4 regions of the Vibrio sp. R10-SG3-ISO3 genome follow, and region 3 is predicted to be linked to each of the others. Evidence: predicted binding sites of a transcription regulator. Region 3 holds the regulator's gene; each other region holds the start of a gene.

Region 1 (7,809 bases), on a different contig from region 3:
CACCGGCGGGAAACATCGCTCGGTCTACCTCACTCAGCAGATTGGCGAGTACTTTGCCCAGCTGGGCCATCAGGTCCAAATTCGTCATACCTCTCTAGAGAAACATCACAAGGAATAGCCGTATGCAGCAAGAGAGCAGAACCGTCCTCATTCAAAATCGACTTGGCCTTCATGCTCGTGCTGCCGTCAAATTGGTCGAGCTTGCTCAATCCTTCGATGCCGTGCTCACCATCCAAAACCCTGAAGGCAAAGAAGCCACCGCAGACAGTGTGATGGGTCTACTGATGCTTGAGTCCGCTCAAGGTGAACACGTGACGATCAGCGCAGAAGGCAGCGATGCCTCACCCGCCTTAGAAGCGGTCTGCTCGCTGATCGAAGACAAGTTCGACGAAGAGGAATAGCGCCGACTTGGCCCTCACTCGCACACGCTACCTTGTAATTCCCCCCTTAGAACGCCACTCGCCTTCCATTCATCACGTGGGTGCACTTTTCTCCTCGGCAAAGTCGTATCATGAGGTTACTTAACGTAAGATTTAAGTTACTATTCAAACCATTGTGAACCATTAGAGTCAGGGGGAATCCATGGCCGAGCAAATTGAATTCGATCAAGCTCACCAAGCCCTGCAAGAAGTATCTGAAGCGCTCGAAAACGGCCGCTTCGTCCATGTCCGTCGCCAATTGCAGGACATGGAACCCGAAGATATCGCTCATCTCCTAGAAGCCTCACCTCGTAAAAGCCGTGAAGTCCTTTGGCAACTCACCGATCCAGAAGATTACGGCGAAATCCTCGACGAGCTCAACGAAGACGTCAAAGACGACTTGGTGTCCAAAATGGCACCAGAAAAGCTCGCCGAAGCCACCGAAGGGATGGACACCGACGATGTCGCTTACGTACTGCGAAGCCTACCGGATGATCTCTCTAGAGAAGTTCTGTCCCAAATGGATTCGACAGAGCGTCTGCGCATTGAAACCGCGCTCTCTTACCCAGAGGACTCAGCCGGCGGTTTAATGAATACCGACGTCATCACCATTCGTGGTGATGTCGATGTGGATGTCGTGCTGCGTTATCTGCGCATGAAAGGCGAGCTTCCAGAAGCGACGGATGCCTTGTATGTCATTGATGAAGAGAACCACCTTATTGGTGAACTGCCCATTACCACGCTCATTACGACTCAGCCCGACATCAAAGTCGCGGAAGTAATGGAAGATGCGGATGAGGCCATCGAAGTGACCATGAGCGACTCCGACGTCGCCAGCTTGTTTGAACGCCGTAATTGGGTCTCAGCGCCGGTTATCGATGAGAACAAACATCTGGTTGGGCGTATTACCATCGATGATGTGGTCGATGTCATCCGAGAAGATGCCGAGCACTCCATGATGAGTATGGCCGGTATGGACGACGACGAAGATACCTTTGCGCCCGTGGTCAAATCAGCCCGAAAACGCAGCATTTGGCTTGGGGCCAATGTGTTAGCGGCGCTTGCAGCGGCCTCAGTCTCGAACATGTTTGAAGCCACACTCGAGCAGATGGCCGCTATTGCCGTCTTGATGACCATAGTGCCTTCGATGGGCGGCGTAGCAGGCAACCAAACGGTCGCGCTCGTCATCCGAGGCTTGGCATTGGGCCATATCGGTGATGCCAACAAACGTGAACTATTAATGAAAGAAGCCGCCATCGGTATGCTTAACGGCATTTTGTGGGCATTGATCATCGGCGGGATCGTGATTGCTTGGAAAGGCGACTGGATGCTTGGAGGCATCATCTCTGCCGCCATGCTCACCAACTTGTTTGTTGCTGGTGTGGCTGGTGTGATGATTCCAGTCCTGCTGAAAAAAATGAACATCGACCCTGCATTGGCAGGCGGCATGGCGCTCACTACTGTCACCGACGTCATCGGTCTGTCGGTCTTTTTAGGCTTAGCGACGCTGTTTGTTTAACTCAGCCGCCAACAGATATTCAACAGATATTTCAAAAAGACAAAGCGCGACCCAAGGGCCGCGCTTTTTGTTTGTGACACTCAGCGCAAGTGCTAAGAGAGCAGGTTACCCATTGATGTTGGGACCAAGCCACTTCTCCGCTTCCAACATGTCCCAACCTTTGCGCTGTGCATAGCTCTCCACCTGATCTTGCTGGATTTGAGCAACGGCAAAGTAGCGCGAGTCAGGGTGAGAGAAGTACCAACCCGAGACAGAAGCGCCAGGGAACATCGCATAGCTCGACGTCAGCGTCATGCCTATGGTGTTTTCAACGTCCATGAGTTCCCAAATTGCGCCCTTCTCTGTGTGCTCAGGACACGCAGGATAGCCCGGTGCAGGACGAATGCCTTGGTATTTCTCGCGAATCAACTCCTCGTTGGATAAGTTCTCATCGGCCGCGTAGCCCCAGATCTCTTTGCGCACCCGCTCATGCAAGTACTCGGCGAACGCTTCGGCCAAACGGTCTGCCACCGCCTGAATCATAATGGCATTGTAATCATCCCCTTGCGCTTTGTATTCATCGGCCAACTCACGCTCATTGATGCCACCTGTCACCGCAAACGCGCCAATCCAATCCGCTTTACCGGATGATTTCGGTGCGATGTAATCCGACAAACAGTAGTTGTAACCTTTAGGTTTTTCCGTCTGTTGACGTAAGTTGTGCAACACTTTAGCCACCTCGGTACGCGACTCATCGGTGTACACTTCAATGTCATCGCCAACGCTGGCCGCTGGGAACAAAGCACACATGCCCCGGGCTTGCATCAAGCCCTCTTTTTCAACGCGATCCAACAGAGCGTTGGCATCTTCGAACAAGCGTTTCGCCTCTTCACCGACCTCTTCATGGTCAAAGATTGCTGGGTATTTACCGACCAAGGACCACGTCATAAAGAATGGCGTCCAATCGATGTATTGGCGCAGCGTTGCAATATCAAAATCATCAAACACATGCACACCGGGTTTCAAAGGGACCGGCGGCGTGTAGCTTTGCCAATCAATTGCCACTTTATTGCTTTGCGCCTGCTCTAAGCTTACCGGCTTAGTGCGGGGTTTCTTACGGTTATGTTGATCGCGCACCACGTCGTAGTCCGCTTGCAGCTTTTCAACAAACGCTGGCTTTAACGTCTCAGACAACAGTGAGGAACAGACCCCGACCGCTCGTGAGGCATTATTCACATACACCACAGGTTGTGAGTAATTTTGCTCAATTTTCACTGCGGTATGCGCTTTCGATGTGGTCGCGCCACCAATCAAGAGTGGCAAATCGAAGTTGAGGCGCTCCATTTCTTTGGCGACATGCACCATTTCGTCCAACGATGGGGTGATCAGGCCAGACAAACCAATGATGTCTACCTTCTCTTCTTTTGCGACTTTTAGGATTTGCTCGCACGGCACCATCACACCTAAGTCGATAATTTCGTAGTTATTACACTGCAGCACCACACCAACGATGTTTTTACCTATGTCGTGAACATCGCCTTTTACGGTCGCCAGCAGAATCTTACCGTTGGTCGAGCCGGCTTGTTTCTCTGCATTAATGTACGGCTCTAGGTGAGCCACGGCTTGCTTCATCACACGCGCGGATTTCACCACTTGAGGAAGGAACATTTTCCCTTCACCAAACAGGTCTCCAACCACGTTCATGCCATCCATCAGTGGCCCTTCGATGACCTCAAGAGGCTTGCTCGCATTGATTCGCGCCTCTTCTGTATCGTCAACAATAAACTCGGTGATGCCTTTCACTAGCGCATGTTCCAAACGCTTTTCAACAGGCCATGTGCGCCATTCCAGTGCTGAGGCATCCTCTTCTTTGCCGACCCCTTTTTCGGCGTATTCGCCGGCAATATCCAATAAGCGCTCGGTGGCATCAGAGCGGCGGTTAAGCACCACATCCTCTACCGCTTCACGCAGCTTGTCTGGAACGTTGTCATAAATTTCTAACTGACCGGCGTTGACGATGCCCATGTCCATGCCGTTCTTGAAACAATGGTAGAGGAACACCGCATGAATTGCTTCGCGTACATAGTTATTACCGCGAAACGAGAACGACACGTTGGATACGCCACCTGAAATCATCGCATACGGCAGATCGCGTTTGATGTCTGCTACGGCTTCAATGAAATCGACGGCGTAGTTGTTGTGCTCTTCAATACCGGTGGCCACCGCGAAGATGTTCGGGTCAAAAATGATGTCTTCCGGTGGGAAGCCCACTTCGTCAACCAAAATACGATACGCGTTAGTACAGATCTGAAGTTTACGCTCACGCGTCTCCGCCTGACCCACTTCATCAAATGCCATCACAATCACAGCGGCGCCGTAGCGTCGGATCAGCTTGGCCTGCTCAATGAATTTCTCTTTGCCTTCTTTGAGCGAGATCGAGTTAACGATGCCTTTGCCTTGGATGCATTTCAGACCCGCTTCAATCACCTCCCACTTCGACGAGTCGACCATAATCGGCACACGGGAGATTTCAGGCTCAGAGGCGCACAAGTTAAGGAAGCGCACCATGCAGGCCTGCGCATCAAGCATGCCTTCGTCCATATTGATATCGATGATTTGTGCACCGTTTTCCACTTGCTGACGTGCCACTTCCAGCGCTTCATCATACTGCTCTTCTTTAATAAGACGCTTGAATCGTGCCGAGCCCGTGACGTTAGTTCGCTCGCCGACGTTAATAAATAGCGTCTCTTTCTCAATAGTGAGCGGCTCTAACCCTGACAAACGGCACGCGACGGGGAGCTCTGGCAGCGCGCGCGGTGTTACACCATCGACCACACGAGCCATTTCACGAATATGCTCTGGTGTGGTACCACAACAGCCACCAATTAAGTTAAGAAAGCCGCTTTTCGCCCACTCCTCAACATGTTGCGCCATCTCTTGTGGCGACAAGTCATACTCACCAAACGCATTCGGCAAACCGGCGTTTGGGTGCGCCGAGACAAAAGACTCCGCAATACGCGAGAGTTCATCGACGTATGGACGCAGTTCATCAGGGCCAAGTGCACAGTTCAAGCCAAACGATAACGGTCTAACGTGACGCAGTGAGTTGTAAAAAGCTTCGGTAGTCTGGCCAGAGAGCGTACGTCCAGAGGCATCGGTAATCGTCCCTGAAATCATCACAGGCAGGGTAATGCCGAGCTCTTCAAATACGCTATCAACGGCAAACGCACACGCTTTGGCGTTGAGGGTGTCAAAGATGGTTTCGATAAGAATCAGATCGCTGCCGCCTTTGATTAGGGCGTGAGTCGACTCAGAGTACGCCTCGACCAACTGATCAAAGCTGACGTTGCGATAACCTGGGTCGTTCACATCAGGAGAGATGGAACAGGTGCGGTTGGTTGGGCCCAATACGCCCGCGACATAGCGAGGTTTGTCCGGCGTTTTTGCCGTCCATTCATCGGCCGCCTCACGTGCAAGTTGGGCCGCTGCGAAGTTAATCTCTTCGCTTAAACTCTGCATGTCGTAGTCGGCCATCGCAATCGTGGTGGCATTAAAGGTATTGGTTTCGAGAATATCCGCACCGGCTTCTAAATAGGCGCTGTGGATCTCTTTAATCAATGTAGGCTGAGTCAACACCAACAGATCGTTGTTCCCTTTTAAATCACAATGCCAATCGGCGAAACGCGTACCACGATAGTCTTGCTCTTCAAGCTTGTAACCTTGGATCATGGTGCCCATGCCACCATCGATCAAAAGTATCCGTTGTTGCAATTGCGCTTCGATTTGCTGCCTTACATTACTTCCCACAGTACTGCCTCATTCCTTTCGTTATTTCCCCATCCTATCACAGATCAAAAAGGAGTCTAGACGTCTAAACGGTAAAAATACGTCTCACACCACGAGTAAAAATCATTTGCTATTTGAACAAGTCAGTAACAAAATTCTTGTTCATAATTTGTTACATACTGGAACGCTCATGTCAGTCTACTACACACTCTGCTTTTTATCGGCTGCTGCAATGCTGATTGCCTTTGTAAACAGCAAGATAGGTAAAATGCAGACCACCATCGCCATCACTGCGGGCTCTATGGTGCTGTCGTTACTCATTTTGGTTGCAGGCCAAAATGATTGGTTCCAACTGACAGACATTGCGTCAAAGACGGTCGCCAGCATCAACTTCGAAGATTTTTTGTTGAAGGGGATTCTCGGCTTTCTCCTCTTCGCTGGCGGATTGGGTATCAAACTGCCCAACCTTAAAGATCAAAAATGGGAGATCACTGTCTTAGCCTTGGGCGCCACGCTGTTTTCGACGTTCTTCATCGGATTTGGTCTTTATGCTTTTTGCCAATGGCTGCACATTCCGTTTGATCTGGTGTACTGCTTACTCTTCGGGGCACTGATCTCTCCGACGGACCCGATTGCCGTGTTAGCGATTGTCAAAAAGCTCGATGCCCCCAAACGTATCTCGACCCAAATTGAGGGAGAGTCCCTTTTTAATGACGGCTTTGGCTTGGTCATTTTCGTCACTCTTTACACCATCGCTTTCGGTCACGACACGCCAACACTAGGCAGCGTCACCTTGCTGTTCGCACAAGAAGCGATAGGTGGCATTGTGTATGGCTTTGCCCTAGGGCTGTTGTTCCACTACCTGATCAGCGCGACCGACGATCACTCTATGGAGCTGCTGCTGACCATCGGCATTCCCACTGCAGGTTATGCCTTTGCCGAGATTTTGCATGTGTCGGGCCCGTTAGCAATGGTGGTATCTGGAATCATGATCGGTAACTGGACGCGCTTTATCGGCTTTTCAAAAGAGAGTGAAGATCACCTCGACCATTTCTGGGAGCTGATCGATGAATTCCTTAACGGGGTCTTGTTCCTTTTGATCGGTATGTCGATGTTGCTGTTTGAATTCCATCAAGAAGACTGGATCATGATGGCGGTTGCCGTTCCTTTGGTCTTGCTTTCGCGTTATCTGAGCGTGTTTTTCTCTTACGTAGGGTTTAAGCGCTATCGCACCTACAACCCTTGGTCCATTAAAATCCTTACCTGGGGCGGCCTAAGAGGTGGATTAGCGCTGGCCATGGCACTCTCCATTCCCTCTGGCATTTGGGTCATTCAAGATAAGCTCATTGACGTTAAAGAGATCATCTTGGTTATGACTTACTCTGTGGTGGTATTTTCCATCTTAGTGCAAGGCTCTACCATTACCCCAATGATAGAGAAAGCCAAACGGGCAGAACAGCAAGCCTAATCGATGCAGCATAGTGCATAAGTGCCAGTGAAATACGCTGGCATTTTTCTACCTGTATCGGATAAATGACATCCGATTGCAGCTATCGTCAAGCAAAATGTCTACTATGACTCTTCGATAGGCGCCCCCATCTTTGGCTACATTATGGAAATCCTCTCTTTAGACATTCGCACACTTAACTTCACGGTTATCGTCTTCTCCTTTATTTATTCTTCAGGCTTGTTCTTTTATCAAACCTCGCAGAAACAAGTTCTTGGACTAAACCGACTGGCCGCTGGCATCTTTATGATTGGCTTAGGGCCGATGTTTTTAGGTTTTCGAGGAACCGCGCCAGAGTGGCTGACCATAGTGCTCGCCAATACCCTCATCATGCTGGGTTTTCTTTTTACCGTGAAAGGCATCTGCGCGATTCGCGCCTATCACAGTAAAGGAGTGCGATGGCTAGAGGGGGCATTGCTGCTAGCAGGTCTACTGTTTGTTTTCTTTACCTATGTAACGCCATCCATCAATGCCCGTATTCTTATCTTAAGCGCCTACCTCAGCGCCTCCTGTTTTTTCGCGGCTTGGGCACTGCTTAAGGGCGAGAAGGACGATGCCAAGTTTCCACTTCTCATGATGGTGATCCCATTTGTCAGCTA
Region 2 (8,310 bases), on a different contig from region 3:
AGACAACCGCAAGCTATGTGATTAACGGCAAAGCACAAAAATATCGGATCAGTGAAAAGACACAACGTAAAGTGATGGCGGTGGTGGAAGAGCATAACTATCGCCCGGATCTTGCCGCCAGTACGCTGCGCGCAGGGCAAAGTCGATCGTTTGGGTTGGTGATCCCTGATTTAGAAAACACCAGTTATGCCAAGCTTGCAAAACTTCTCGAACAAAGCTCTCGAAAAGCGGGCTATCAAATATTGATCGCTTGTTCAGATGATGACGCTGATACCGAGAAAAACGTCGTCAATGCGTTGATCAGTCGTAAGGTCGATGGGCTGTTTGTGGCGAGCGCGATGCCAGATGCCAATGAATTTTATCTCGACATCCAAAATAAGGGCACGCCGGTTATCGCGATTGACCGTCCCTTGGACGATGAGTTTTTTTCATGCGTGATCAGTGAAGACTTTGGCGCGGCGAATGAGCTCACTCACTCCGTAATTAGTGACGCCGTCACAACTATTGGCTTAATTGGTGCACTTCCAGACCTCAATATCTCTAAAGAGCGTGAGTTGGGTTTTAAGACGGCGGCAGAAGAGCGAGGTTGCAGTGTAGTAATTGGCTATGGTGACCACTTTAACCGTATTGACGCGAAAAAGGTGATGCGTACTTGGCTGGCCAACAATGAGCTCCCCAATGCGATTGTGACCACCTCGTATACTTTGTTGGAAGGGGTATTAGACGTATTTCTCGAGCAACCAGAGTTGGTCAAAGGCATCAAACTGGGGACCTTTGGTGATAACCGTCTGCTTGATTTCCTTCCCTTTAAAGTGAACTCTTTGCCCCAACAATTTGAAATGATTTCAGACAGCGCGTTGGCGTTGGCACTTAACGCATCGGCAAAACGTTACCATCCGGGTATTGAGTTGATTCCACGTGAGTTGATTGTTCGCTAACCGTTTTAACTAAGATAAGGTTACTAAAACAGGGATACTAAAACCGTGGAACTAAAAAGCGCCAAGACGGCGCTTTTTTCACATCAGAGCAGCACGATCATCAGTACTGAAAACGAACGCTCATCGTCAATTGTGGACCATAGAGTCCGTTGTTTCTTGTCTCGGCTGATAGCGACATCTGCTGAGTAGAGTGAAAACGAAGTCCGGCGTGAAAGACAGAGGAATCATCCAAACGGCCTAATCGCATCGTCGCTTCGACTTGTTCAGTCAACCAAAGACGACCGCCAATGTTCATTTCAATCTGCGTGTCACTGTCACCTGCTACATATTTTGTTTGGTGAAGTAGCATTTGACCATACACATCCGCAAATTGTGTTACTGGTCCATTAAAACCGATACCACCGGCAACGTCATAATCGCCATCAAACTGAGAATCGGCGCGAATGATCAAATGGGAGTTTTCCGTGAATAGAGTGGTGAACTCACCGCCTAATGTCGAGGGATTGGCGCCTACACGCACTTCAAAGTAGTTGTAGCTGAAGTTATTCGCTTGTGCTGATGTCGCCGCAAGAGCCAGCGCGCTGGTAAGTAGGATTTTTTTCAAAACAGTCTCCGACATTGTCAATTTTCCGTCTAAGCGCCACATTGGCTTGGCGTTTTTGCCTAATGAAAATAATATTAGCAAGTTTTAAGCCAGCCATTTGAGGTGGGTGTCATTATTGATGATTTAAAATGATTTGTCGCCTACGAATTGAATTGATTGATTTTTTATATAGAAAGCTTACAGTGGAGCTCTAGCCATCTAAAAGGCTTTTATTAACAATGAGAGGGAAATATGAAGTTAGTCAGTAAGGTGTCGTTGTTAGCATTCATCACGGTAGTCGGACTTACCGGGTGCGGCGAAAAAGAAGAGTCAGTGATTAAAGTTGGAGCGACGGTTGGCCCACACGCCCAGGTTGTCGAGGCGGTAGCAAAACAAGCCGAGCAGCATGGGTTAAAGGTGCAAGTGATCGAGTTTTCGGATTATGTCACGCCAAACGCGGCGCTTGATGATGGCAGTATCGATATCAATAGTTATCAACATCAACCATTTTTAGACAGCTTTAATCAAAATCATGGTACAGAACTTGTCTCAATCGGCCGTTCAATCCTCATGCGTATGGGACTTTACTCAAATAAATACCGCACTTTAGATGCGTTGCCAGAGAAAGCGCGTATCGCGATACCTAACGATCCGACTAATGGTGGTCGCGGTCTATTATTGCTTGCTGATGCGGGAGTGATCACCCTGAAAGAGGGCGTTGGATATGCGGCAATGCTCACTGATGTTGTGGACAACCCTAAACAGTTCGAATTCATCGAGGTCGATGCGGCGCAGTTACCCAGAACTCTGGATGATGTCGATGCTGCGGCAATCACGATGAACTATGTGATGTCATCAGGGCTTGATCCGCAGAAACAGAGTATTTATCTCGAATCGACCGATGCCCCGCTCGCTGTTATGGTCATCGCGACCCGTAAAGGGGAAGAGACTAAACCTGAGTATCAGCAGTTTGTTGAGATCTTCCAATCGCAAGAGACTAAAGCCTTCCTAGCCAAGCAGTTTGGTAGCACGATTGAGGCGGCGTTCTAATTCGCAGAATGATTGAGAGCCCGAGGCATTACCACCTCGGGCTTTTTTTATCGAAACATTAGCGATTGCAAGGTGGGAGTGGTATCGTCAGCCAACATAACGGATGGATTTATTGTAGTTTTTTCTTTATATGAAAACGCCTCTTCAAGCCCTAATGGTACAGGGTACAACCTCTGACGCAGGAAAAAGCGTCGTCGTGGCAGGTCTTTGCCGAGTGTTGGCTCGCCGTGGTGTGCGAGTTGCCCCATTTAAACCACAGAATATGGCGTTAAACAGCGCCGTAACCTCTGATGGTGGTGAAATTGGTCGCGCCCAAGCGGTGCAAGCTTTAGCCTCCGGTGTCGAGCCTAGTGTTCATATGAATCCAGTATTACTTAAGCCCAATTCCGATATTGGCGCACAGGTGATCGTGCAAGGTAAAGCACTGAGTAATATGGAAGCGTGTGGTTACCAGAACTACAAACAGTTAGCGCTGCCTTTTGTGATGGACTCGTTTAGTCAACTGACCGAACACTATGATTCGATTATGATCGAAGGCGCTGGTAGCCCCGCAGAAATCAATCTACGTGAGAATGATATCGCCAATATGGGCTTTGCTGAGGAGGCGGATGTGCCCGTCGTGATTGTCGCCGATATTGACCGGGGCGGCGTGTTTGCTCACTTGTACGGCACTCTGGCCCTGCTATCAGAGAGCGAGCAGCAGCGAGTCAAAGGATTTATTATTAATCGCTTTCGTGGTGATATTTCACTGCTCGAACCTGGCCTTGATTGGCTGGAAGAAAAAACCGGCAAGCCTGTTATCGGCGTGTTGCCGTATCTGCACGGGTTTGAGTTAGAGGCGGAAGATGCCATCAATACTCAGCAATCGCTCAATTCGAGCGCGAAGATTCAGGTTGCGGTGCCAGTGTTTACTCGGATCAGCAATCACACCGATTTTGATGCGTTAAGAAGCAACCCAGACATTCACCTTAGATACGTAGGTAAGGGGGAGTCGCTGTCGGGAGCAGACGTCATTATTTTGCCGGGCTCAAAATCGGTCCGCAGCGATCTTGCCTACTTGCGCAGTCAGGGATGGGATCGCGATATCCAGCGTCATCTTCGTTTAGGCGGCAAAGTGATTGGCATTTGTGGTGGATACCAAATGCTGGGTCAGAAAATTGATGATCCTTTGGGGTTAGAAAGTGACGCAGGCAGCACAGCAGGGCTAGGGTACTTGCAGACTCAAACGGTGATCACCGACTCCAAAACGCTAACGAATGTGGATGGCCAACTCTCATTAAATGGCAGCACGGTGCCCGTATCAGGCTATGAGATTCACGCTGGTCGCACTCAAACCACAGATGTATCGCCCATTATGCTCAGTTCGGGTGAGAGGGATGGCGCGTTGAGTGAGTGTAATCAAGTCTTTGGGACCTATTTACATGGTATCTTTAACTCGGCCGAGGCGACGACGCAGATTATGCGTTGGGCAACCGATGAGGATATCGGCGCGATAGACCATAATGCGCGCCAACTTGAAGCCATCGATCGTATTGCTGATGCCATCGAGCAGCATTTGAAACTGGATTTACTCTGGCCAGAACTAGAGACACAGAACAAACAATGAAACAACGATTTTCACTTTTCTTCGCTTTGTGGTTAAGCCTTGCTTTTCACGCTCAGGCGCAAGACAAACTCACGGTCTATGCTGCCGCGTCGATGACCAATGTGGTCTCAGAGCTCGTGAATGAATTCGAGCAGCAGCGTGATGTTTCGGTGACCACTGTGTTTGGTGGCTCGTCATCCCTAGCGCGGCAAATTGCCTATGGCGCTCCCGCAGACGTGTTTATTTCAGCGAACCATCAGTGGGTGCAATATTTGATCGACAACGGCAGTGTAGAACCACACCAGGTGAAACAGATAGCGGCAAACCAACTCGTCGTCATTGCCAAGAAGCAGATCGCTTTGGCTGTCGGGGACGTTCAATCTTGGCAACAAGCGCTAAACGGGCAAAGACTCGCGGTTGGGCAAACCGACACGGTTCCCGCTGGTATCTATGCGAAACAAGCGCTGACTTGGCTTGGCGTCTGGCAGAGCGTAGAGATGTCGCTCGCGCCGAGTAAAAGTGTTCGTGCTGCTCTAGCGTTAGTGGAGCGAGGTGAAACGCCATTAGGGATTGTCTACAAAACCGATGCGATGCAATCAGAGACGGTGACAGTGGTAGCCACGCTTTCAGAGCGTAGCCACGAACCGATTCAATATCCTGCTGCTGTTGTGAGTGACAATGTCACGGCGAACGAATTTCTTGATTATTTGCAAACGCGTGACTCAAGAGCCCTGTTTACACAATACGGATTTTTAGTCAGTGATGCTCAGTGATTACGAGATTCAAGCCTTATCGCTCAGTTTGAAAATAGCGGGGGTGGCGGTGCTATGGCTGATCCCCCTCGGTATCTTGTTGGCGTGGTTGCTGGCTAGAAAGTCGTTTCTCGGACGTAGTGTGCTAGATAGTCTTATCCACCTACCACTGGTGTTACCCCCTGTTGTGATTGGCTATTTGCTGCTGATTTCCCTTGGTCGCCAAGGCTGGCTTGGCCAGTATCTGTTTGAGCATTGGGGGCTGGTCTTCGCCTTCAGTTGGAGAGGCGCGGTAATTGCGTGCATGATTGTCTCTCTACCATTGATGGTCAGGGCGGTTCGTTTGAGTCTAGAGTCCATCGACCCACGCCTTGAAGAAGCAGCGGCCACATTGGGCGCTTCCCCGTTGAAAATCTTTACCACCATTACACTGCCTTTAACCCTACCAGGTATTATTACCGGTACTATGCTCGCCTTTGCGCGCAGCTTAGGTGAATTTGGTGCCACCATCAGTTTTGTCTCCAACATTCCTGGCGAAACGCAAACCATTCCTTTGGCGATGTATACCTTTATCGAGACCCCGGGCGCAGAGTATGCAGCAATGAGGCTTTGTCTCATCTCAATTGCGATTGCGTTACTCTCTCTGTTTATCTCTGGCTGGTTAAGCCGAGTTAGTCAAAAAAGGCTAGGGCAATGACGAATTCTCACGCGCTGAACGTTCAGTACCGCACCCGACTCGGTGATCAAACGTTTGATATCGACCTTGAGTTGCCCAATCGCGGCATTACCGCCATCTTTGGCCGTTCGGGGGCGGGCAAAACCAGTTTGATTCATTCTGTCGCTGGTCTTCATACGCCCCTAGAAGGGCGGATTCAACTCAATGACCGTGTGTTGTTTTGCTCGCAAAATAAGATCAATGTCCCGGTGCATCAGCGCAATGTGGGTTACGTGTTTCAAGAAGCCCGCTTGTTTCCCCATTATCGCGTTGAAGGTAACTTGCTGTATGGCGTGAAGGGGGATGATAAGGCACATTTCGATAAGGTGGTGGACACGCTCGATCTCGGTGCGCTGTTGAGTCGTTACCCTAAAGCGTTGTCTGGGGGAGAAAAGCAGCGCGTCGCAATAGGACGAGCATTGCTGCGCAAGCCAGACATACTCCTGATGGATGAGCCGCTTGCGTCATTGGACATGCCGAGAAAGCGCGAAGTGATGCCATATCTTGAGCAACTTGCTGCCGATATCGACGTGCCTATTCTTTATGTTTCCCACAGCTTGAATGAAGTATTGCGTCTGGCTAATCAACTGGTGGTGATCGATGACGGTCGGGTGGTGGCTTGCGATAATATTGAGGCGGTTTGGTCTTCGGACGTCATGCGCCCGTGGCACTCGTTTTCGGAGCAAAGCTCGCTGTTCGAAGCTCGTGTCCTGCGCCACAATCATGACTATGCGTTGACTGAGGTGAGTTTAACGCCTGCGCATTCGCTCTGGGTTCAAAAAATCAACGTCCGTGAAGACGACTTAGTACGGCTGCAAATTCGCGCCAATGATGTCTCTTTAGCTCTAGAGCCGCCAAAGCAAACCTCGATTCGTAATAGCCTTAAGGTCACGATTGAGGAATTGGAAGAGGTGCGTCATGGTGAGCAACGGCAAAGTGTGACCGTCTATTTGCGCCTAGATGAAAGACGAACCCTCAAAGCGACCATTACTCAGTGGGCCAAAGATGAGTTGAATTTAACACCTGGGATGACGGTCTACGCCCAGATCAAAGGCGTGAGCGTGACTCAAAAAGACATTGCGCTTGCTCACGGTGACAGGTAGCCATTAAAAAAGCGCCTTGCGGCGCTTTTTCAACAAAACGGTTGTGATGCGATCATTACTTCGCAAAGACATCCGTAAAGTCGCGTTTAAGAATAGGGTCGCGGCGTGCTTTTTTAATTTGCTTAACCATATCTTTTACGCAGTTGTGCAGGACTTGGTCGAGAAGCTGCGCACGGTACTCTTCTTTTTGCTCATCTGTCATCTCTTTAGGCAGATTAAGCGTTGGAAACTCTTCCATTACGTTAAGCCCAGCAAACGCTTGGCTTACCGACACAAGCGCATGGAACTGCTCAAAGTTATCGAGAACATTTTGCGCACTGTTTGGCAGTTGTTCCCAAGATTCGCGCACGGCTTCTTCCGATACTTCATGAATTGAGACGACCATGTTGTGCATAGCTTCTGGTACGCCATCAAACTCAATCACTTGACGAAGTTCAGCGGAAACGGTGGACAGGTCTACGACAGCTTGTTCTGCTTGATTCTCGTCAGACATAAGGATGCTCTCTTTAATTACTAAAATTAGGGCGTTATCGTAAAAAAAACCGTATAAAAGTCAACATAAGTTGGCTGAACATAGGGCGGTAAGGTATGCTCTTAGATAACGGATTACGATATTCATGAATTAAATCAAGGTAGTTAGCGTGGATAAAGCAGGTTCTTCGATGAAAATCTTGCTAGTGGATGACGTGCAAATGGAACGCATGCAGCTAGCCATTCGACTTAAGCAGCTTGGCCATACGGTCGAAATGGCGGATTCTGGCGCCGGTGCTTTGGATATCTATCCCACCTTTGAACCTGATTTGGTACTGCTCGATATCAGCATGCCGGATATGAACGGCTTTGAAGTTTCATCTCGAATTCGTGATTTGTATGAAGAGTGGGTACCGATCATTTTTCTAAGTGGTCACGATGAGCCGGCGATCATCGCTAAAGCCATTGAAGCTGGCGGCGACGACTACTTGATTAAGCCCGTGGATAAAATCGTTCTTAACTCTAAGTTGATTGCCATGCAGCGCATCGCTGCCATGCGCCGTGAATATAAAAAGAAATCCGCCGCCCTTGAAGAGGCCAATCGTCTGCTTGAAAAGTTGGCGACAGAAGATGGCCTTACTAAAGTCGCAAACCGTCGCTCAATCGATGAAAAAACTCGTGAGCTGATTGCGTTTCATGGTCGCCATCATCTGCCCCTCGGGTTCATACTGCTGGATGTAGACCACTTTAAACTTTACAACGACACGTACGGCCACATTGAAGGGGACAAGTGCCTTGTTGCCCTTGCGAGTGCATTGTCGGGCTTGTTTGTTCGTAATGGCGAAGTGGTGGGCCGTTATGGTGGTGAAGAGTTCATTGTGCTGCTCGGCTATACAGATGAAAACAAGGTTGAGCAAGATGCGCAGCGCATCCACAATACCGTTGAAGCGTTGGCTATCGCTCACGAATCTTCATCCATTCATCAAAACGTGACCGTGTCACAAGGTGTCTATTCCTTTGTTCCTAGCGGAAAGGAGACATTGGAGTCGGTATTTGAGAAAGTGGATAAAGCTTTGTACCAAGCCAAGGCGTCTGGCCGAAATCGATACGTGA
Region 3 (8,310 bases):
CAGCTTCAAGCACCGCCTCTTCGACGCGTTTTCTCGTCGCAGAAGAGACTTTCTCGGGATTCATCAACGCCCGTGATACCGTCGCCGTCGACACTCCCGCAAGCTGGGCAACATCCTTCATTGTCGCCATAAGTTATTAACCCTCTTAATTAAAGATGTAGCGCTTTAGCCACCTAAACCTTGTTGCCTTGATCATAGCGTCTGGTGTGGTGATGACGGGGTCAATCCTGCACCGCTTATGATGATGGTAGGCTGATGCCCACTCTTATTGGCAGCGAAACGCAATCGTTTGGCTCTTGCCAAGGTTCGCTTCGCCTATCCCTTTCCAAACAACTAGTTTATTCATTTCGAAACAGAAAGTTACGGGATATTTAACAAAACCCGAACTATAAAAGAGAGCCAGATCACAAATAAATGAAAAAGAACGAAATCAGCTCACAGCGCCTATCGTCCCTGCCCCTATTTAAACTAATCGGCGTGTTAGCTCAAGTCTTGAGGCTCGATATCGACCGACCAACGGACCTTTTTCGCGCTCGGCAGCAACTCGATAGCCGGCTTAGCACTGGCCAGCAGCTTTTGCATTAACGAGCGCTGCTCGGTTTGCAGCAGTAATTGCCAACGGAACTTACCCGCACGTTTGGCAAGCGGGGCGGGTGTCGGGCCCAGCACCATGCAGCCGGAATCAAACAGAGGGTGGGATTCTAAAGTAAAGCGGACTTGGCGTAGGAACTCTTCCACCAGCTCAGATTGGTTCGCCTCCGCACGAAACAGCGTTAAAAACGAATACGGGGGCAACGCCGCCAGTTTTCGCTCTGCTAAGGCCACCTCGGCGAAGTCCCGATAACTCTTTTTCAGCAGTGCTTGCAATAGGCTGTGCTCTGGGTGGTGGGTTTGCAACAACACTTCACCGGGTTTGCTGGCACGCCCCGCTCGGCCTGCCACCTGAATGAAGAGCTGGGCTAAACGCTCAGAGGCTCGAAAATCGCTGCTGTAGAGTGAGCCATCAACATCCAACAGCGCCACCAGCGTCACATCCGGGAAATGGTGCCCTTTGGCGAGCATTTGCGTGCCGATCAGAATCTGATATTCACCGCGTCGAATGGCGCTTAACGCCTCTTCTAGGCTGCCTTTGCGCCGCGTGCTGTCGCGGTCAATACGAATGGTTTTCTGCTCTGGAAAGAGCGTATGCAGTTGTTTCTCTAGCTGCTCGGTTCCCACCCCAACAGTGACCAGTTGAGTGGAACCACACCCTTGGCACTGGTGGATCGTCGGCTGCTGAGAGCCACAGTGGTGACAGCGAATTTCGCTGCTGTGCTGATGGTAGGTGTAGTAGGCGTCGCAGCGCTTGCATTCCGCGATCCAGCCACATTCGTGACACATCAGAGCCGGGGAAAAGCCGCGTCGATTTAAAAACAGCATCACCTGATTGCCTGCGTTGAGGTGCTTGCGCATTTGAGCGATCAGTGGCGCAGAGAGGCCCCCCTCTAAATAGAGCCCTTTGACGTCAATCACTTGATTGGTGGTGGGCACCGCACTGCCTGCTCGGCGAGACAAATGCAGATGATGATATTTGCCAGACAGCGCATTGTGCAGCGTTTCTAACGCGGGCGTTGCTGAACCAAGCACAATCGGGATCTGCTCTTTGTTGGCGCGCATGACCGCCACATCGCGCGCATGGTAGCGCAAGCTATCTTGCTGCTTGTAAGAGCTATCGTGCTCTTCATCGACAATAATAATGCCCAGATCAGCAAAAGGTGTCAGCAATGCAGATCGCGTCCCAATCACAATGCCGGCCACTTTATCGCGCGCACACAGCCAGGCATTGAGACGCTCGGTGTCATTCAATCCAGAATGTACTACCTCAATCGGCACGTTAAAACGCTTTCGAAAGCGATTGATGGTTTGCGGCGTCAGACCGATTTCCGGCACCAACACCAAAGCCTGCTGACCCCGTTCGAGGACTGGCTTAATCATGTTGAGATATACCTCGGTTTTGCCTGAACCGGTCACCCCTTCGAGCAAAAAGCAGCCAAAACCGCTGAAACTGTTGACCGTCGCGATAGCGATTGCTTGCTCTTCATTCAGCTTTGGTTTCTCGACATCGGCTTCAATGTCAGTGCCCCACTTGGCAAAATGAGGCTTGCGCTCAATCGACTCAATCCAACCTTTGTCTGTCAACGTGCGCAGCACGCTAGTGCTGACCTCTTCATCAATAAAACGTTGGTGTGACGTCGGTCCGTGTTGCAGCATCTGCATCACTTTGGCTTGCTTAACCGCTCGGCCAAATCCATGCATCAATTGATCGCGTCCGGTTGGCGTCAGTTGCCATTCCACCACGGCGGTAAAGTCGGCCGGTTTTCCCTTACGCAGGGCGCTGGGCATCGCATTGGCTAAGGTGTCGCCAAGTGGATATTGGTAAAAGTGGCTGCACCAGTGCAACAAGGTATATAACGAGTCAGGCCAAACAGGTTGACTGTCGAGCACCTGCTTAATCGGCTTGATTTTGTCCATCGGCAGCGATGACTGCTGCACCAAGGCTGTCACGATACCGACTAAGGTTTGACGGCCAAAAGGCACAGACACGCGCCCACCGATCACTGGAAAAAGGTGTCCAGGGATTTGATAGTCAAACTGTTTATCTAGTGGTACGGGTAACGCGACTCGGGCGATGGTGGGTCTCATTCAGTCTTTCACTGCAGGTCGATGACGCGTTTAGTCTAAGGGAAAAGGCAGAGTGAGAAAAGCCAGCGCATCTCAGTGTCTGTATGAGGAGACGCGGGTAACACCACTTCGCGATAACATCCATGCGTCTCCCTCTCCTGCAGCGGCTAAAAAAGTAGCGATTTCTACCCCAAATCGGTTGATCCTAGGCGTACTATTCATTACTATATCGCGCCTTAGAGATATGGCTGCTCTGGCAGCGGTGTCCTAAATCCATTTTACATTAACTACGTGTGGTGTCCGGCTCTGAATCGGATAGCGACACGGCCTATATTGAGGTTACCCCATGAAAGCTGGAATCCACCCAGAATACAAAGCAGTAGCAGCAACTTGTTCTTGTGGCAACACATTTGAGTTCAAATCTACTCTAGACAAAGAATCAATCCACCTAGACGTATGTGACAAATGTCACCCATTCTACACTGGTAAGCAGCGTATCGTTGATACTGGCGGCCGTGTAGATCGCTTTAACAAGCGTTTCGGTGCTCTATCAAGCGGTAAGAAGTAATTCCTTCTCGCGGATAGGAAAAAGGACGCTGCGGCGTCCTTTTTTGTTGCCAGAAATTTAGAGCAATTAACCTATTCACAGCAAAACCCGCAGTCATATCTCTTTCTATCTGGTCTAATCTCCAGTCGTTTCCCACATATTACCCTACTCGCTCGCATTCTGACCTAGGCAGCTTGACTCAGTTCCTCTAAAATGATTAACCCCCTTTGTGCTGAATCATTTTAACGAGTACCTATTTCTATGCCTGATGACCACCGTCAAGACCTGACCCCTGAAGAACAATTTCGCCAAAAAGCGCTCGACTACCATGCCTTTCCAAAACCAGGCAAGATCTCTGTCGAGCTGACCACCCAAGCAGAAACCGCGCAAGATCTCGCGCTCGCCTACAGCCCAGGCGTGGCCGAGCCGGTACGAGAGATCGCTCAAAACCCCGATAATGTCTATAAGTACACTGCAAAAGGCAATATGGTGGCAGTGATCTCCAACGGCACAGCGATTCTTGGCCTAGGTAATCTTGGCCCACTGGCATCAAAGCCCGTGATGGAAGGCAAAGCCCTGCTGTTTAAGCGCTTTGCAGGTTTGGACTCCATCGACATCGAAGTCAAACATCGCACCATCGATGAGTTTGTCGACACGGTCGCCAACATCGCGGATACCTTTGGCGGCATCAACTTAGAAGACATCAAAGCGCCAGACTGCTTTGAAATCGAAAAACAATTAATTGAGCGCTGTGATGTGCCAGTCTTCCATGATGACCAACACGGTACCGCCATTGTGACGGCTGCTGGCATGTTAAACGCCATTGAGCTGCAAGGTAAAAAACTGGAAGACGCCGTGATTGTCTGTCTGGGCGCCGGTGCGGCTGCCATCGCTTGTATGGAGCTGCTGATCAAGTGCGGCGCGATGCGCGAGAAAATTTACATGCTGGATCGCAAAGGTGTGATCCACACTCGACGTGATGATCTCAACGAATACAAACAACTGTTTGCCAACAACACCGACAAACGTACGCTGCAAGATGTCATCGAAGGCGCCGATCTGTTCCTTGGCGTTTCTGGTCCTAACCTGTTATCGCCAGATGATCTTAAATTGATGGCCGACAAACCCATCGTGTTTGCCTGCTCTAACCCAGATCCTGAGATCAAACCTGAGCTCGCTCATGATGTACGCAATGACCTCATTATGGGTACAGGTCGCAGTGACTACCCGAACCAAGTCAACAACGTACTTTGCTTCCCGTTTATTTTCCGTGGCGCACTGGATGTACGTGCTAGCGAGATCAACGATGAGATGAAGCTCGCTGCCGTAGCGGCGATCCGTCAACTGGCGAAGGAAGAGGTCCCTGCCAATGTTCTGACCGCCGCGGGTGTGGATTCACTCTCGTTTGGCCCAGACTACATTATTCCAAAACCGATGGACCCAAGACTACTCCCCCGCGTCGCCAAAGCGGTCGCGTTAGCCGCGGTAGAATCCGGGGTGGCACGCATTGAGCTGCCTGACCATTACATGGATATCGAGTAACCTTGACGCCCACTACCAGCCACGACCTTTGCCTCTGGCTGAGCAAAAACAACAAAGCCGCTGACGATGTCAGCGGCTTTTGCATTCAAATTCGGTGCAAAACAGGGCGAGCGTTAGTCGTCAAACGCCTCAAACTCAATCCCCATCTCCGTCATCAGCTTTTTCACTTCAGCGGGAATATCATCTGGACGGTCTTTACGCAAATCTTCATCCGTCGGTAATGGTTGACCTGTGTAAGCGTGCAAGAACGCTTCACACAACAACTCACTGTTGGTGGCATGACGCAGGTTGTTGATCTGGCGGCGCGTACGCTCGTCTGTTAATACCTTAAGGACTTTAAGTGGGATGGAGACCGTGATTTTTTTCACTTGCTCACTTTTCTTACCGTGTTCTGCGTATGGGCTAATGTATTCGCCATTCCAGTCTGCCATTGCGCACCTTTATATTTGCGTATGAGTGTTTAAACCACAATTTTAACGGTATTTATGGCTACAAGCAAAGACATATAGACGTCTAGAAGTGTTGACGTCTTAAAAAATGAGAAGTAAAGTGGTTGGCGATAGGAGTGAATCGGCCCAAACTGTGAGTGTGTCGCAGCACTACACCACATTGGGTGCCGGATACACCTGATAAGCAACAGGTATATCGCATTCCCTAAAACAAGTCACTACTGTTCGCAAGGAAAACGCTATGAGCACGCGCAAACCCGCCACCATCGCGGTACGTACTGGTATCGAGTCAGACACCCAACATCACGCTGTCGTTCCCCCTATTTATCTCTCGACCAATTATGGCTTTCCGGCGTTTGGTGAAGTGCCGAAATACGATTACACGCGTTCTGGTAACCCGAACCGTGGCCTGCTTGAAACGGCGCTGTATGAGTTAGAAGGTGGAGAAGGCGCTGTAGTGACCAATTGTGGCACCTCAGCGCTCAACCTTTGGGTCTCTGCGTTTGTCGGTCCAGATGATTTGATTGTCGCGCCACACGATTGCTACGGTGGCACCTATCGACTCTTCAATACCCGCGCGCAAAAGGGCGACTTCAACGTGTTGTTCGTCGACCAATCCGATGACGCAGCCTTGACCGCCGCCATCAACCAGAAACCCAAGCTTATCCTGTTGGAAACGCCATCAAATCCTTTGGTGCGTGTGGTGGATATCGAGAAAGTTTGCCAGCAAGCGAAACAAGTTGGCGCGCTGGTCGCGGTTGACAATACCTTCTTAACCCCGATTTTCCAGAAGCCACTCGAACTGGGTGCCGATTTCGTTATTCACTCAACCACCAAATACATCAACGGTCACTCCGATGTGATTGGCGGCGTGGTGATCACCAAAACCAAAGCGCACGCTGAAGAACTGGCTTGGTGGGGCAACTGCATTGGGGCCACCGGCACGCCGTTTGATAGCTACATGACGCTGCGTGGCATCCGCACGTTGGGCGCACGAATGAAGGTGCACGAACAAAGCTCGGCAAACATTCTCGACTTTCTGAAAACAGAGTCACTGGTTGGCCGCATCTATCACCCAAGCTTGCCGGATCACCCTGGTCATGACATCGCCAAGAAACAACAATCAGGCTTTGGTTCTATGCTCAGCTTCGAGTTCGCTGGCAGCTTTGAAGAACTGAAACAGTTTGTCGGTGAGCTGAAACTCTTCTCGCTTGCAGAATCGCTAGGCGGCGTAGAAAGCCTCATTTGTCACCCAGCGTCAATGACCCACCGTGCGATGGGCGAAGAGGCGTTGGCCGAGGCAGGTGTCTCTCAGCAACTGCTGCGTCTGTCTGTCGGTCTTGAAGATGCCGATGACCTGATTGACGATCTCAAGCAAGCCTTTAACTGTGTGAAGGAGTCCGCGTAATGACGACATCGCGTCAACTGCATAAATTTGGTGGTAGCAGCTTAGCGGATCCGGAGTGCTACCGCCGGGTAGTCACCATACTCAAAGAATACTCTGGCAGCGATGATCTGATCGTTGTCTCAGCGGCCGGTAAAACCACCAATCATTTGATTGAATTTACCGAAGCGCTCTATAAAGACGGCCGCCTTGCCCATGAAGCGTTGCAGTCGGTACGACAATTCCAAACAGGGCTTATCGAAGCCTTGATTGACAGTGACGACGAACAAGCGCACATGCTGGCGACGCTCAAAGACGAGTTCACCACCCTCGGTGAATTAAGCGCCCCGTTAAGCGAGGCGGAGCGAGCTGCGGTACTTGGCCACGGTGAAATGTGGTCCTCAAGATTGCTGGCCGCGCTATTGAATCAAGCGGGTTTACCTGCCATCGCGCAAGACTCTCGCACTTTCTTACGAGCAGAAACCGGCACGCAACCTGAAGTGGATCGTGGCCAATCCTACCCATTACTGAAAGAAATTTTGGCGCAACACTCACAGCGTCGTCTGGTGTTTACCGGCTTTATGGCGCAAAACCAAGCAGGCCAAACCGTGCTGCTTGGCCGAAACGGATCCGATTACTCTGCCACCGTGATTGGCGCGCTCGCAGAGGTCAGTCGCGTCACGATTTGGAGTGACGTTGCTGGCGTATACAGCGCAGACCCTCGCCTTGTCAGTGATGCTTGTCTTCTGCCCCTATTGCGACTGGATGAAGCAAGTGAACTGGCACGCCTTGCCGCCCCCGTGCTGCATAGCCGTACCTTGCAGCCTGTCGCTCAAAGTACGATGGACTTACACCTGCGCTGCAGTTACGACCCTGAATCTGGCTCTAGCCGCATTGAGCGCGTCCTCGCCTCTGGGCGTGGTGCCAAGATCATCTCCTCACTCAATGACGTGTTGTTGATTCAGTTAAACTTCGCCTATGGACATGATTTCAATCGCATGGAAAAAGAAGTGCTGAGCAGTTTGAAACGCGCCCAACTTGAACCTTTGACTTATGAAGTCCAAGCGGATAAGCACTCATTACGCCTTGCTTATACCTCGGAAATTGCAGGGGGCGCTTTAGGCTTCTTACAAGATTCCGCCATCGCAGCAGAAATTAAACTCAAGGAGGGCTACGCCCTTGTCGCTGCCGTAGGCGCTGGTGTCACCAACAACGCCAACCACTGTTACGGCTTTTACCAGAAGCTCAAGTCATCGCCTGTCGAGTTCATCTCTGAATCTCGTTCCGGTCTCAGCTTGGTGGCTGTCTTACGCCGCACCGAAACCGAACCACTCGTTAAGGCGATTCACAATCAACTTTTCCAAGCACAAAAACGAGTCGGCATCGCCCTATGCGGCAAAGGCAACATTGGCTCCAGTTGGTTAACCCTGTTTGCAGAACAAAAAGCAGAGCTAGAAAAGCGTCGTGGAATGAGTTTTGAGCTCGTGGCGGTGATCGACAGTCAAACCTATTGGTTTAATGACCAAGGCATCGAACCTAGCGCGGTCAGTGAGCATTTCGATGAAGAGTCTATCCCATATCAGCAAGGCGAGTGGATTCAGCGCCTCGGTGCGATTCAGGGCTATGACGATGTGGTCGTACTCGACGTGACGGCGAGCAAAGAGTTAGCTGAGCGCTACCTCGATATCGCTGAGCAAGGTATGCATCTTATCTCTGCTAATAAGGTT
Region 4 (8,310 bases), on a different contig from region 3:
CACCGGTGCCTTTCGCCCCGCTATCACAAAAACTTTTTGGATAGATTTGATAAATGGTGGCAGTTTTCCACCAATTGGCCTCTTGAGTTGTTCGTGTCATATCACGCCTAAAATTTCAGTAACAAAGAAGGGGCGCTGAGAATAAGGAGCGGCCAAGGCCGCTCCGTCAGCGTTATGCGTTCGCAGGCTCAAGTTCGCCTTTAGATTGCGCACGTTTATAGAAGAAGAGTGTCAGCATGGCAGGCAGAGCAATGGCCACCAACATCGCCATCGCGTAAACGCTCCAATACTGGGGCTGGATAGAGAGAATACCCGGCAAGCCGCCGACCCCAATACCGTTCGCCATGACGCCAGCACTGCCACAAATCGCCGCCGCGACCGCACTGCCAATCATCGCGCTTAGCATAGGGAACTTGTACTTTAAGTTGATGCCGTACATAGCAGGCTCAGTCACCCCTAGGTAGGCAGAAATGGCAGCAGGTACAGAGATGTCACGCTCTCCGTGTTTTTTGCTGATCAGGATGATGCCCACTACCGCTGATGCTTGAGCGATATTCGATAGTGCAATCAGCGGCCAAATCGGTGTGCCACCTAATTCTTGCATCAGTTGCAGGTCAACCGCATTGGTGGTGTGGTGGATACCGGTGATCACCAAAGGCGCGTACAAGAAGCCGAATATCATCGAGCCAATCACCGCAAAGTCGCCGGTCATGGCAGCCTTAGCTGCAAACGCGACACCGTTACCCAACACGCGGCCAAATGGACCAATTAAGGAGTGCGCCAACACGACAGAGAGAATGATGGAGACAAACGGCACCACAACAAGGTAGAGGTAGGAGGGTACGATGCGCTTTAAGTTAGTCTCAATCAACGCCAAGGCGACCCCAGCCAACATCGCGGGGATCACCTGCGCTTGATACCCGACCTTTTCAATCACAAATAGGCCAAAATCCCACGCTTCGGGCACTTGTTTACCGATCAAATACGCGTTCATGAGTTGAGGTGAGACTAAGGTTACCCCGAGCGTGATGCCCAGAATCGGCGTACCACCCAGTTTTTTCACCGTTGACCAACACACACCCACCGGTAGGAAGAAGAAAATCGCTTCGCCAATCAACCACAGGAAGCTGTGCACCGTGGCCCAAAACTGGCTGATTTGCGTTAATGTTTGGCCATCAAACATCCGGATGTCGCCAATCACATTGCGGAAACCTAAAATCAGACCACCGGTGATGATCGCAGGCAGCAGCGGAACAAAGATTTCCGCAAGATGGGAAATGCCGCGCTCAAGCAGGTTCATGTTCTGTCTTGCCGCGAGTTTGGCTTCCTCTTTCGACGCAGCAGATTGACCGGATAGCTCAATCAACACTTTGTAGACTTCATCGACTTCCGTGCCAATCACTACCTGAAACTGCCCGGCATTGGTGAAGCAACCTTTTACCATTGGCAACGCTTCAAGGGCTTTTTCATCGGCTTTACCGGTGTCGTTTAACACAAAGCGTAGCCGCGTCAAACAGTGACTTACACTGGCGATGTTGTCACGTCCACCGACTCGCTCAATCAGACGTTCGACGTCTTGCTTGGCTATCTTACTCATTTCCATGTCCACCCTAATTGGATTCTATTGATGTTAGTCTGCGATTGCAGACATTCAAACTGACTCTGTTTGATTGTTATTATATCCATGGGAACATTCCCATTTATTCGGCATTATAATCCCAAAAAGCGCATGATATTAAAATGGGAACAGTCCCATAAATTGAAAATGATCACACTAAATCAGAAATTGCCAACGGATTCAGATAGTTAAATTTGGATGGGTTGTTGAGTGATGTGAACCTGATCTGAACTACCATTGATCTTATTGATCAATACGTTAGCCGCTTTTTCACCCGCTTGAGCGTAACCAGGGTCGATACTAAAGACATTCGGAAATAGGAAAGAGAGCAGCTCGCTGCCGCCTACGCCTGTCACGTTGACAGAGTCACGACCGAGCTCTTGCAAACGCTTGATAACGCCAAGTGCTAAGGTGTCACTGGCACACACAATCGCGTCGGTGCGCTCTGACAATACCTTATCCACCAACGCATAAGCACTGTCGTGACTGAGCTGACCGGTTTGATAGCAAGGAGCGATCTGGTTGTGCTTACACCAGCTCAAGTAGGCGTCCAAACGCAGTTTACCTGTGGTTTTATCACTGGGATCGACGCCGATAAACGCAATATTTCGGCATGCACGTTGATGGAGGTGATTGAGCGCGTGCGTGATGACGCCTTGGTTGTCGTAGTTGATCGAAGAGACAACGTCCGTCTCCATCGCGATCACCACACAGCGCGCCTGCCACTGCGCTAGACGCGCGACGTCCAAATCACTAAAACCAAAGACGATAACGCCATCCACATTGCGTCTTTTCAACACCTCTAAGTGTTCATTGGTCATCTGGCGATCAAACTGGCTCTCCATGATCACCACGTCGTAGCCTTGTTGATACAAGACGGCAAGCATACTGCTCACTGCCCTGTTTTCTGAAGGGGAGTCAAGACGAGAGATGATCACCCCAACGACTTTTTGTCGCCCACCACGCATCGATTGCGCCGATTTGGACGGCACATAACCCGACTCCTGAATCACTCGCTCCACTTTGGCGCGGGTTTCCGGTTTGACTTTCGGGTCATTGGTCAGCACACGTGAGACGGTCGACTTTCCGACGCCAGACAGCTTGGCAATATCAACAATGGTGAGTTTTTTGCTCATGTTCCTACGTCATTAAAAGCCATGCCAAGGCGAAGGCCTTGGCTATTGAGGTGCAGTAACTTGGATTTAATCAGTGACACATTGGGTAAAGCGCTGATCTTGATAGTTCAAACGCGCTTCGTTACCTTTAATGGCCAAATTGACAGCCGGCGTCACTTCTTGGCCATCGTCCATTAACGCGTAGCGGCTGCCCGAACCTGAGGGTAGCTGAGTTAGACGCAGCGATTTGCCCTCTACTTTAACCAGTGCGGTCTCTTCACCAGAAAGGTAAGCGGCTGAAAACTGCTTGCCCTCATCACACTGGTAGGTATGGAACTTTACTGGCGCGCTCGCCTGCTCGCTTTGCGCGCAGCCCAACATCAATCCCGCGACTGCCCACAAGGCTAAATGCTTGTTCATACTCGACTCCTTGAGTGTTTGTGCCCATGACTGCTTGTTGCCCATCAATGGTTTTATTGGTTAACGGTATTTGTTAGTTAACGGTATTTGTTAGATAGTGCGGCACATCGGCAAGACTATCAAGCACCACGCTTGCTAGCGCTTCACCTTGTTCGGTCACCGGTTTGCCTGAGCGGACCAAAATCTTCTGCCCTACCCCCGCGGCCTCTGCCGCCATCAAATCTTGCGCCTTATCACCGACCATGACCGATTTGGCCATATCGATATCGAGAAAGCGCTGCGCTGACTGGAACATCCCCGGCTTTGGCTTACGACATTCGCAATCCCGATCGTCGCCATAATCAGGGTGATGCGGACAGTAATAGAAGCCATCAAACTCGACACCGTGATCGACAAAGTTCCAATCCATCCATTGCGTCAGCGACAAGAAGCGATCTTCGCTAAACTTGCCACGAGCTATACCCGACTGATTGGTCACCAGCACCAATAGGTAGCCCATCTGCTTGAGTTGCTTCGTCGCCTCAAATACGCCATCGATAAACTCGAAATCATGCTCATCATGCACGTAACCGTGGTCAACGTTGATGACGCCATCTCTATCTAGAAAGACTGCTGGTTTTGCCAAAATATGTGTCTCTGTCTGCTGTGTTTGGCTCGAATTATACCTTAAAACGAGCGAATTGCAGCAAGGCGAGCGCTATCGCTTTAGCGCCGGTGAATCAGGCCATTTGCCCGCGTTATTTCTTTCTTATCTATCTCATGACGAAACAATCTCCGCGCAAGAGAGTGAAAAAAGGCGTTTGGACGTCTAGCCGTAAAAATATCTATTGACACTAAACCTGCAAACCCATAGCATCGTCTACCAAATGAGAGGTAGTTCAAAATAATCGACTTCTCACCAAGTTATTTGCAAGCGGGTTAACTGATGATTGAAATTAATCAAGTCAACAAGGTGTTTTATCAGGGCAGCAAGGAAATCCATGCGCTGAAAGACATTAACCTTACGGTTCCTCAAGGAACGATTTTCGGTGTTATTGGCTCTTCTGGAGCAGGGAAAAGTACACTGATTCGCTGCGTGAACATGTTGGAAGCGCCCACCTCAGGTTCAATCAAGGTTGATGGTGTTGATTTGACGACACTGTCTAAATCACAGCTGAGCCAAGCACGCCGCAATATCGGTATGATTTTCCAGCACTTTAATCTGCTTTCATCCCGCACTGTGTTTGATAATGTCGCACTGCCACTTGAACTGGCGGGCAAAGACAAAAACGCCATCACCACTAAGGTAACCGAACTGCTCAAACTGGTCGGCCTTGCTGATAAGCATGAAAGCTACCCGTCAAACCTCAGTGGTGGTCAGAAGCAACGCGTTGCGATCGCTCGTGCGCTCGCATCAGATCCTAAAGTGCTGCTGTGTGATGAAGCGACCAGCGCGCTCGATCCGGCGACCACTCAATCGATTCTTGAGCTGTTAAAAGAGATCAACCGCAAGCTGAACATTACTATGCTTTTGATCACTCACGAGATGGACGTGGTCAAAAGCATTTGTCACCAAGTGGCGATCATCGGTGGTGGTGAATTGGTGGAGAAAGGCACGGTTGGTGATATTTTTGCTCACCCGAAAACCGAGCTGGCGCACCAATTTATCCGCTCTACGCTCGACTTGTCGATCCCAGAAGATTACGAGGCTCGCTTGCAAAGCAGCCGCGTTGAAGGCAGCTACCCTCTGGTACGCCTTGAATTCACTGGCGCAACCGTCGATGCACCGCTGATGAGCCAAATTGCGCGTAAATTCAATATCGATGTCAGCATTCTGAGTTCAGACTTAGATTACGCCGGTGGCGTAAAATTCGGCATGATGGTCGCCGAGCTATTTGGTAATGAGCAAGACGACAACGCAGCAATCGAATTTCTGCGTGAACACAATGTAAAGGTAGAGGTGCTTGGCTATGTCCTTTAACACGATTTCACAGTGGCTCGAGCTTAACAGTAAGCTATTGATTGGCGCGACGTGGGAAACCCTCTACATGGTCGCCGTCGCGGGTATCGTGGGCTTTGCTGTCGGTATCCCTCTCGGCGTTATCTTACACACGACCAAAAAAGGTGGCCTACTAGAAAACACCAAACTCAATGGTGTGTTGGGCGCAATCGTCAATATTGGTCGCTCCGTGCCGTTTTTGGTGTTGATGGTTGCCATCATCCCTGTGACGAAACTGTTGGTGGGCACTTTTATCGGTACCACCGCCGCCATCGTGCCGCTCACGATTGGTGCGATTCCATTCGTCGCTCGCCTGATTGAAGGCGCACTACTGGAAGTACCAAGCGGTTTGGTCGAGGCTGCGCAATCTATGGGTGCGACGCCAATGCAAATCATCAGTAAAGTATTGCTTCCTGAAGCGATGCCGACCATCGTCAACTCCGTCACCATCACTTTGGTGACATTGGTGAGCTACTCAGCAATGGCGGGTACAGTGGGCGGCGGCGGTCTAGGTGATGTCGCGATACGTTACGGATTCCACCGCTACGATGTAGTCATCATGGCTGTGACAGTGGTGATGCTCATCGTACTGGTTCAAATTATTCAATCTATCGGCGATGCGATTGTACGCCGAGTGGATCACAGATAAACATTAAGAATTTCACAAGGAGAAGGTCATGAAATTTAATCTTAAAGGTCTTTTGGCGATTGCCGCTGCGGCATCTGCATTGGTTCTGTCTGGTTGTGGCGAAAAAGAAGCGGACAACAGCAAAATCAAAGTCGGCGTGATGGCGGGTGCAGAAGCACAAGTTGCTGAAGTAGCAGCAAAAGTGGCGAAAGAGCAGTTCGGTCTGGATGTAGAGTTGGTGACATTCACGGATTACGTTACTCCTAATGCAGCCTTGGATGACGGTTCAATCGACATCAACGCGTTCCAGCACAAACCATACCTAGATCAGCAAATTGCTGACCGTAGTTACAAGCTGGCTATCGCAGGTAACACTTTCGTTTACCCAATCGCGGGTTACTCTAAGCAAGTGACCTCTGTGGAAGAGATCGAAGAGGGTGCACGTATCGCCGTTCCTAACGATCCAACTAACCTAGGTCGCTCATTGATTCTACTAGAGCAGCAAGGTCTGATCACACTGCGTGAAGGCGTTGGTCTACTGGCAACGGTACGCGACATCGTTGAAAATCCAAAAAACATCTCAATTCTTGAGCTAGACGCTGCCCAGCTGCCACGCTCTCTTGATGATGTTGCGCTGTCTGTCATCAACACCACTTACGCAAGCTCTATCAACCTGACGCCAGAGAAAGACGGTGTGTTTGTTGAAGATAAAGAGTCACCATACGTGAACCTTATCGTTGCGCGTGAAAACAACGTCTCAGCAGAGAATGTACAAAACTTCGTAAAAGCTTACCAAACTGACGAAGTGTACAACGCTGCCTCAGACATCTTCCAAGGTGGTGTCGTTAAAGGTTGGTAATCTGACCTAAACGCTCAATAACACAGTAAATACCAAAAAGGGTCGACGTTCATGTCGACCCTTCTTCTATCTTGGTATTCTCTGATCGAAATGCATTCCCATCAGCCTGTCATTGTGGATTATTTACGCCCCAACATACGACTCAAAGTACCATCCTTATCGACCCATTGATGCTTAAGCGCCGCGGCAATGTGGAGCACCAAGGCCGCAATAATGATCTTAGGGGCAAACCCATGTACGCCCCCCCCGAGCGATTGCAGCCACTCTATTTTTTCCCCTGCAGCAAGGATCTCGACGCCAAACACCTCCAGTGCTCGCCCGCCGCCGACGCTCATGGCGATGCCTGAGATAGGCATCAGTAGTGTCGCCAGCATCAAAATGCCATGAATCGACTTGGCTAGAATCTCTTGAACTCGGGTCAACACCGCCGAGCTTTCAATCGGCCCTTCTTTGAGTCGCCACGCCACGCGCAACACAGCGATCAGCAAAATAATCACGCCAAGGGATTTGTGAATCCCCATTAACTCGCCTTTGGCTGGGCTTCGCTCCATTTGCTCAAGATACAAGCCAAGGCCTAACACGCCAATAAAACCAAGGCCCGTTAACCAGTGAAAAAAGAGGGTGGGTTTAGAATGTGGATTGCTCATAATGACGGTCTCTTATTAAAAGTATGCTGTCTATTATCTGGTCACCCTAGCCATCAATCCAGAGACTTCTAAGTAAAAAAACGTAAAGAGCAAAAAACGTAAAGAGCAGGCAAAAAAAAGCCGAAGCAAACGCTTCGGCTAAGGGAAAGTGTGAATCTATCGACTACGGCGTGTAGTAGGTCGCCGCGCCTGGACCAACAGGTAGACCAAGGATGAACACCCATACGTAGAAGAGTATACTCCAACCAACGATAAAGCAGATTGAGTACGGCAGCATCGTCGCGATGAGAGTACCGATACCGAGATTCTTCATGTAGCGAGTTGCCACAGCGAGGATCAGACCAAAGTAACTCATCATAGGTGTGATGATGTTGGTCGTTGAGTCACCAATACGGTAAGCCGCTTGAATCGTTTCTGGAGCGTAGCCAACCAGCATCAACATAGGCACGAAAATCGGTGCGGTGACCGCCCACTGCGCTGACGCTGAACCGATCATCAAGTTGATGAAGCCGCACATCAAGATAAAGGCGAAGAACAGCATTGGGCCAGTAAGACCAATATTTTGCAAGAAACCGGCACCGGCTACGGCAAACACTTGACCAAAGTTCGTCCATTTGAAAAATGCAACAAACTGCGCAGCAAAGAAGACTAAGACAATGTACATGCCCATTGAAGACATGGATTTAGACATCGCATCAATCACGTCACGGTCATTGTTCATCGTGCCCACTACGCGGCCGTAAACAAAGCCAGGAATCGCGAAGAAGACAAAGATAAACGCCACGATGCTCTTAAGGAACGGAGAACCCGCGACAGTACCTGTACTTGAGCGCAATACGCCATCTTCTGGAACGATAGTCCAAGCCAGCAGCGCCGATACCACTAGGATCGCAATACCTGCCAACTTCAAGCCTTTCTTTTCGATAGCCGTCAGGCTACCCATTTTGTCTTGAGACAGATCTTCCGCCGCTTCTTCGTCATTGTATTTACCCAGTTTTGGCTCAACGATTTTCTCAGTCACGAAGGCACCGGTAATAGCGATAAA

The links. Region 3 encodes MetJ, which represses methionine synthesis genes. Its sites were predicted from a motif close to TTAGACNTNTANANGTCTAA; they were not measured.
Region 1: metH (methionine synthase) is a predicted target of MetJ. The motif match lies at 5,773-5,792, and genes of this name have one in related genera.
Region 2: AC6R1A_RS10915 (MetQ/NlpA family ABC transporter substrate-binding protein) is a predicted target of MetJ. The motif match lies at 1,725-1,744, and genes of this name have one in related genera.
Region 4: metN (methionine ABC transporter ATP-binding protein MetN) is a predicted target of MetJ. The motif match lies at 3,954-3,973, and genes of this name have one in related genera.

Annotation. Positions count from the first base shown of each region.
Region 1 is NZ_JCBDHE010000021.1:375-8,183, forward strand. It holds partial or broken gene AC6R1A_RS05835 (RapZ C-terminal domain-containing protein) at 1-118, shown strand, start outside; gene AC6R1A_RS05840 (HPr family phosphocarrier protein) at 123-401, shown strand; gene mgtE (magnesium transporter) at 583-1,938, shown strand; gene metH (methionine synthase) at 2,044-5,724, opposite strand; gene AC6R1A_RS05855 (cation:proton antiporter) at 5,894-7,171, shown strand; partial or broken gene AC6R1A_RS05860 (GGDEF domain-containing protein) at 7,316-7,809, shown strand, end outside.
Region 2 is NZ_JCBDHE010000041.1:25,183-33,492, reverse strand. It holds gene cra (catabolite repressor/activator) at 1-938, shown strand, start outside; gene AC6R1A_RS10920 (hypothetical protein) at 1,039-1,557, opposite strand; gene AC6R1A_RS10915 (MetQ/NlpA family ABC transporter substrate-binding protein) at 1,774-2,571, shown strand; gene AC6R1A_RS10910 (cobyric acid synthase) at 2,702-4,177, shown strand; gene modA (molybdate ABC transporter substrate-binding protein) at 4,174-4,929, shown strand; gene modB (molybdate ABC transporter permease subunit) at 4,916-5,605, shown strand; gene modC (molybdenum ABC transporter ATP-binding protein ModC) at 5,602-6,726, shown strand; gene AC6R1A_RS10890 (DUF3069 domain-containing protein) at 6,782-7,219, opposite strand; gene AC6R1A_RS10885 (GGDEF domain-containing response regulator) at 7,389-8,310, shown strand, end outside.
Region 3 is NZ_JCBDHE010000002.1:6,090-14,399, reverse strand. It holds gene cytR (DNA-binding transcriptional regulator CytR) at 1-130, opposite strand, end outside; gene priA (primosomal protein N') at 481-2,682, opposite strand; gene rpmE (50S ribosomal protein L31) at 3,008-3,229, shown strand; gene AC6R1A_RS00115 (malic enzyme-like NAD(P)-binding protein) at 3,470-4,750, shown strand; gene metJ (met regulon transcriptional regulator MetJ) at 4,864-5,181, opposite strand; gene AC6R1A_RS00105 (O-succinylhomoserine (thiol)-lyase) at 5,441-6,607, shown strand; gene AC6R1A_RS00100 (bifunctional aspartate kinase/homoserine dehydrogenase II) at 6,607-8,310, shown strand, end outside.
Region 4 is NZ_JCBDHE010000040.1:112,074-120,383, forward strand. It holds gene treC (alpha,alpha-phosphotrehalase) at 1-100, opposite strand, end outside; gene treB (PTS trehalose transporter subunit IIBC) at 173-1,597, opposite strand; gene treR (trehalose operon repressor TreR) at 1,807-2,754, opposite strand; gene AC6R1A_RS10360 (MliC family protein) at 2,821-3,153, opposite strand; gene gmhB (D-glycero-beta-D-manno-heptose 1,7-bisphosphate 7-phosphatase) at 3,227-3,778, opposite strand; gene metN (methionine ABC transporter ATP-binding protein MetN) at 4,079-5,113, shown strand; gene AC6R1A_RS10375 (methionine ABC transporter permease) at 5,103-5,780, shown strand; gene AC6R1A_RS10380 (MetQ/NlpA family lipoprotein) at 5,809-6,618, shown strand; gene AC6R1A_RS10385 (cytochrome b) at 6,738-7,265, opposite strand; gene AC6R1A_RS10390 (AbgT family transporter) at 7,429-8,310, opposite strand, start outside.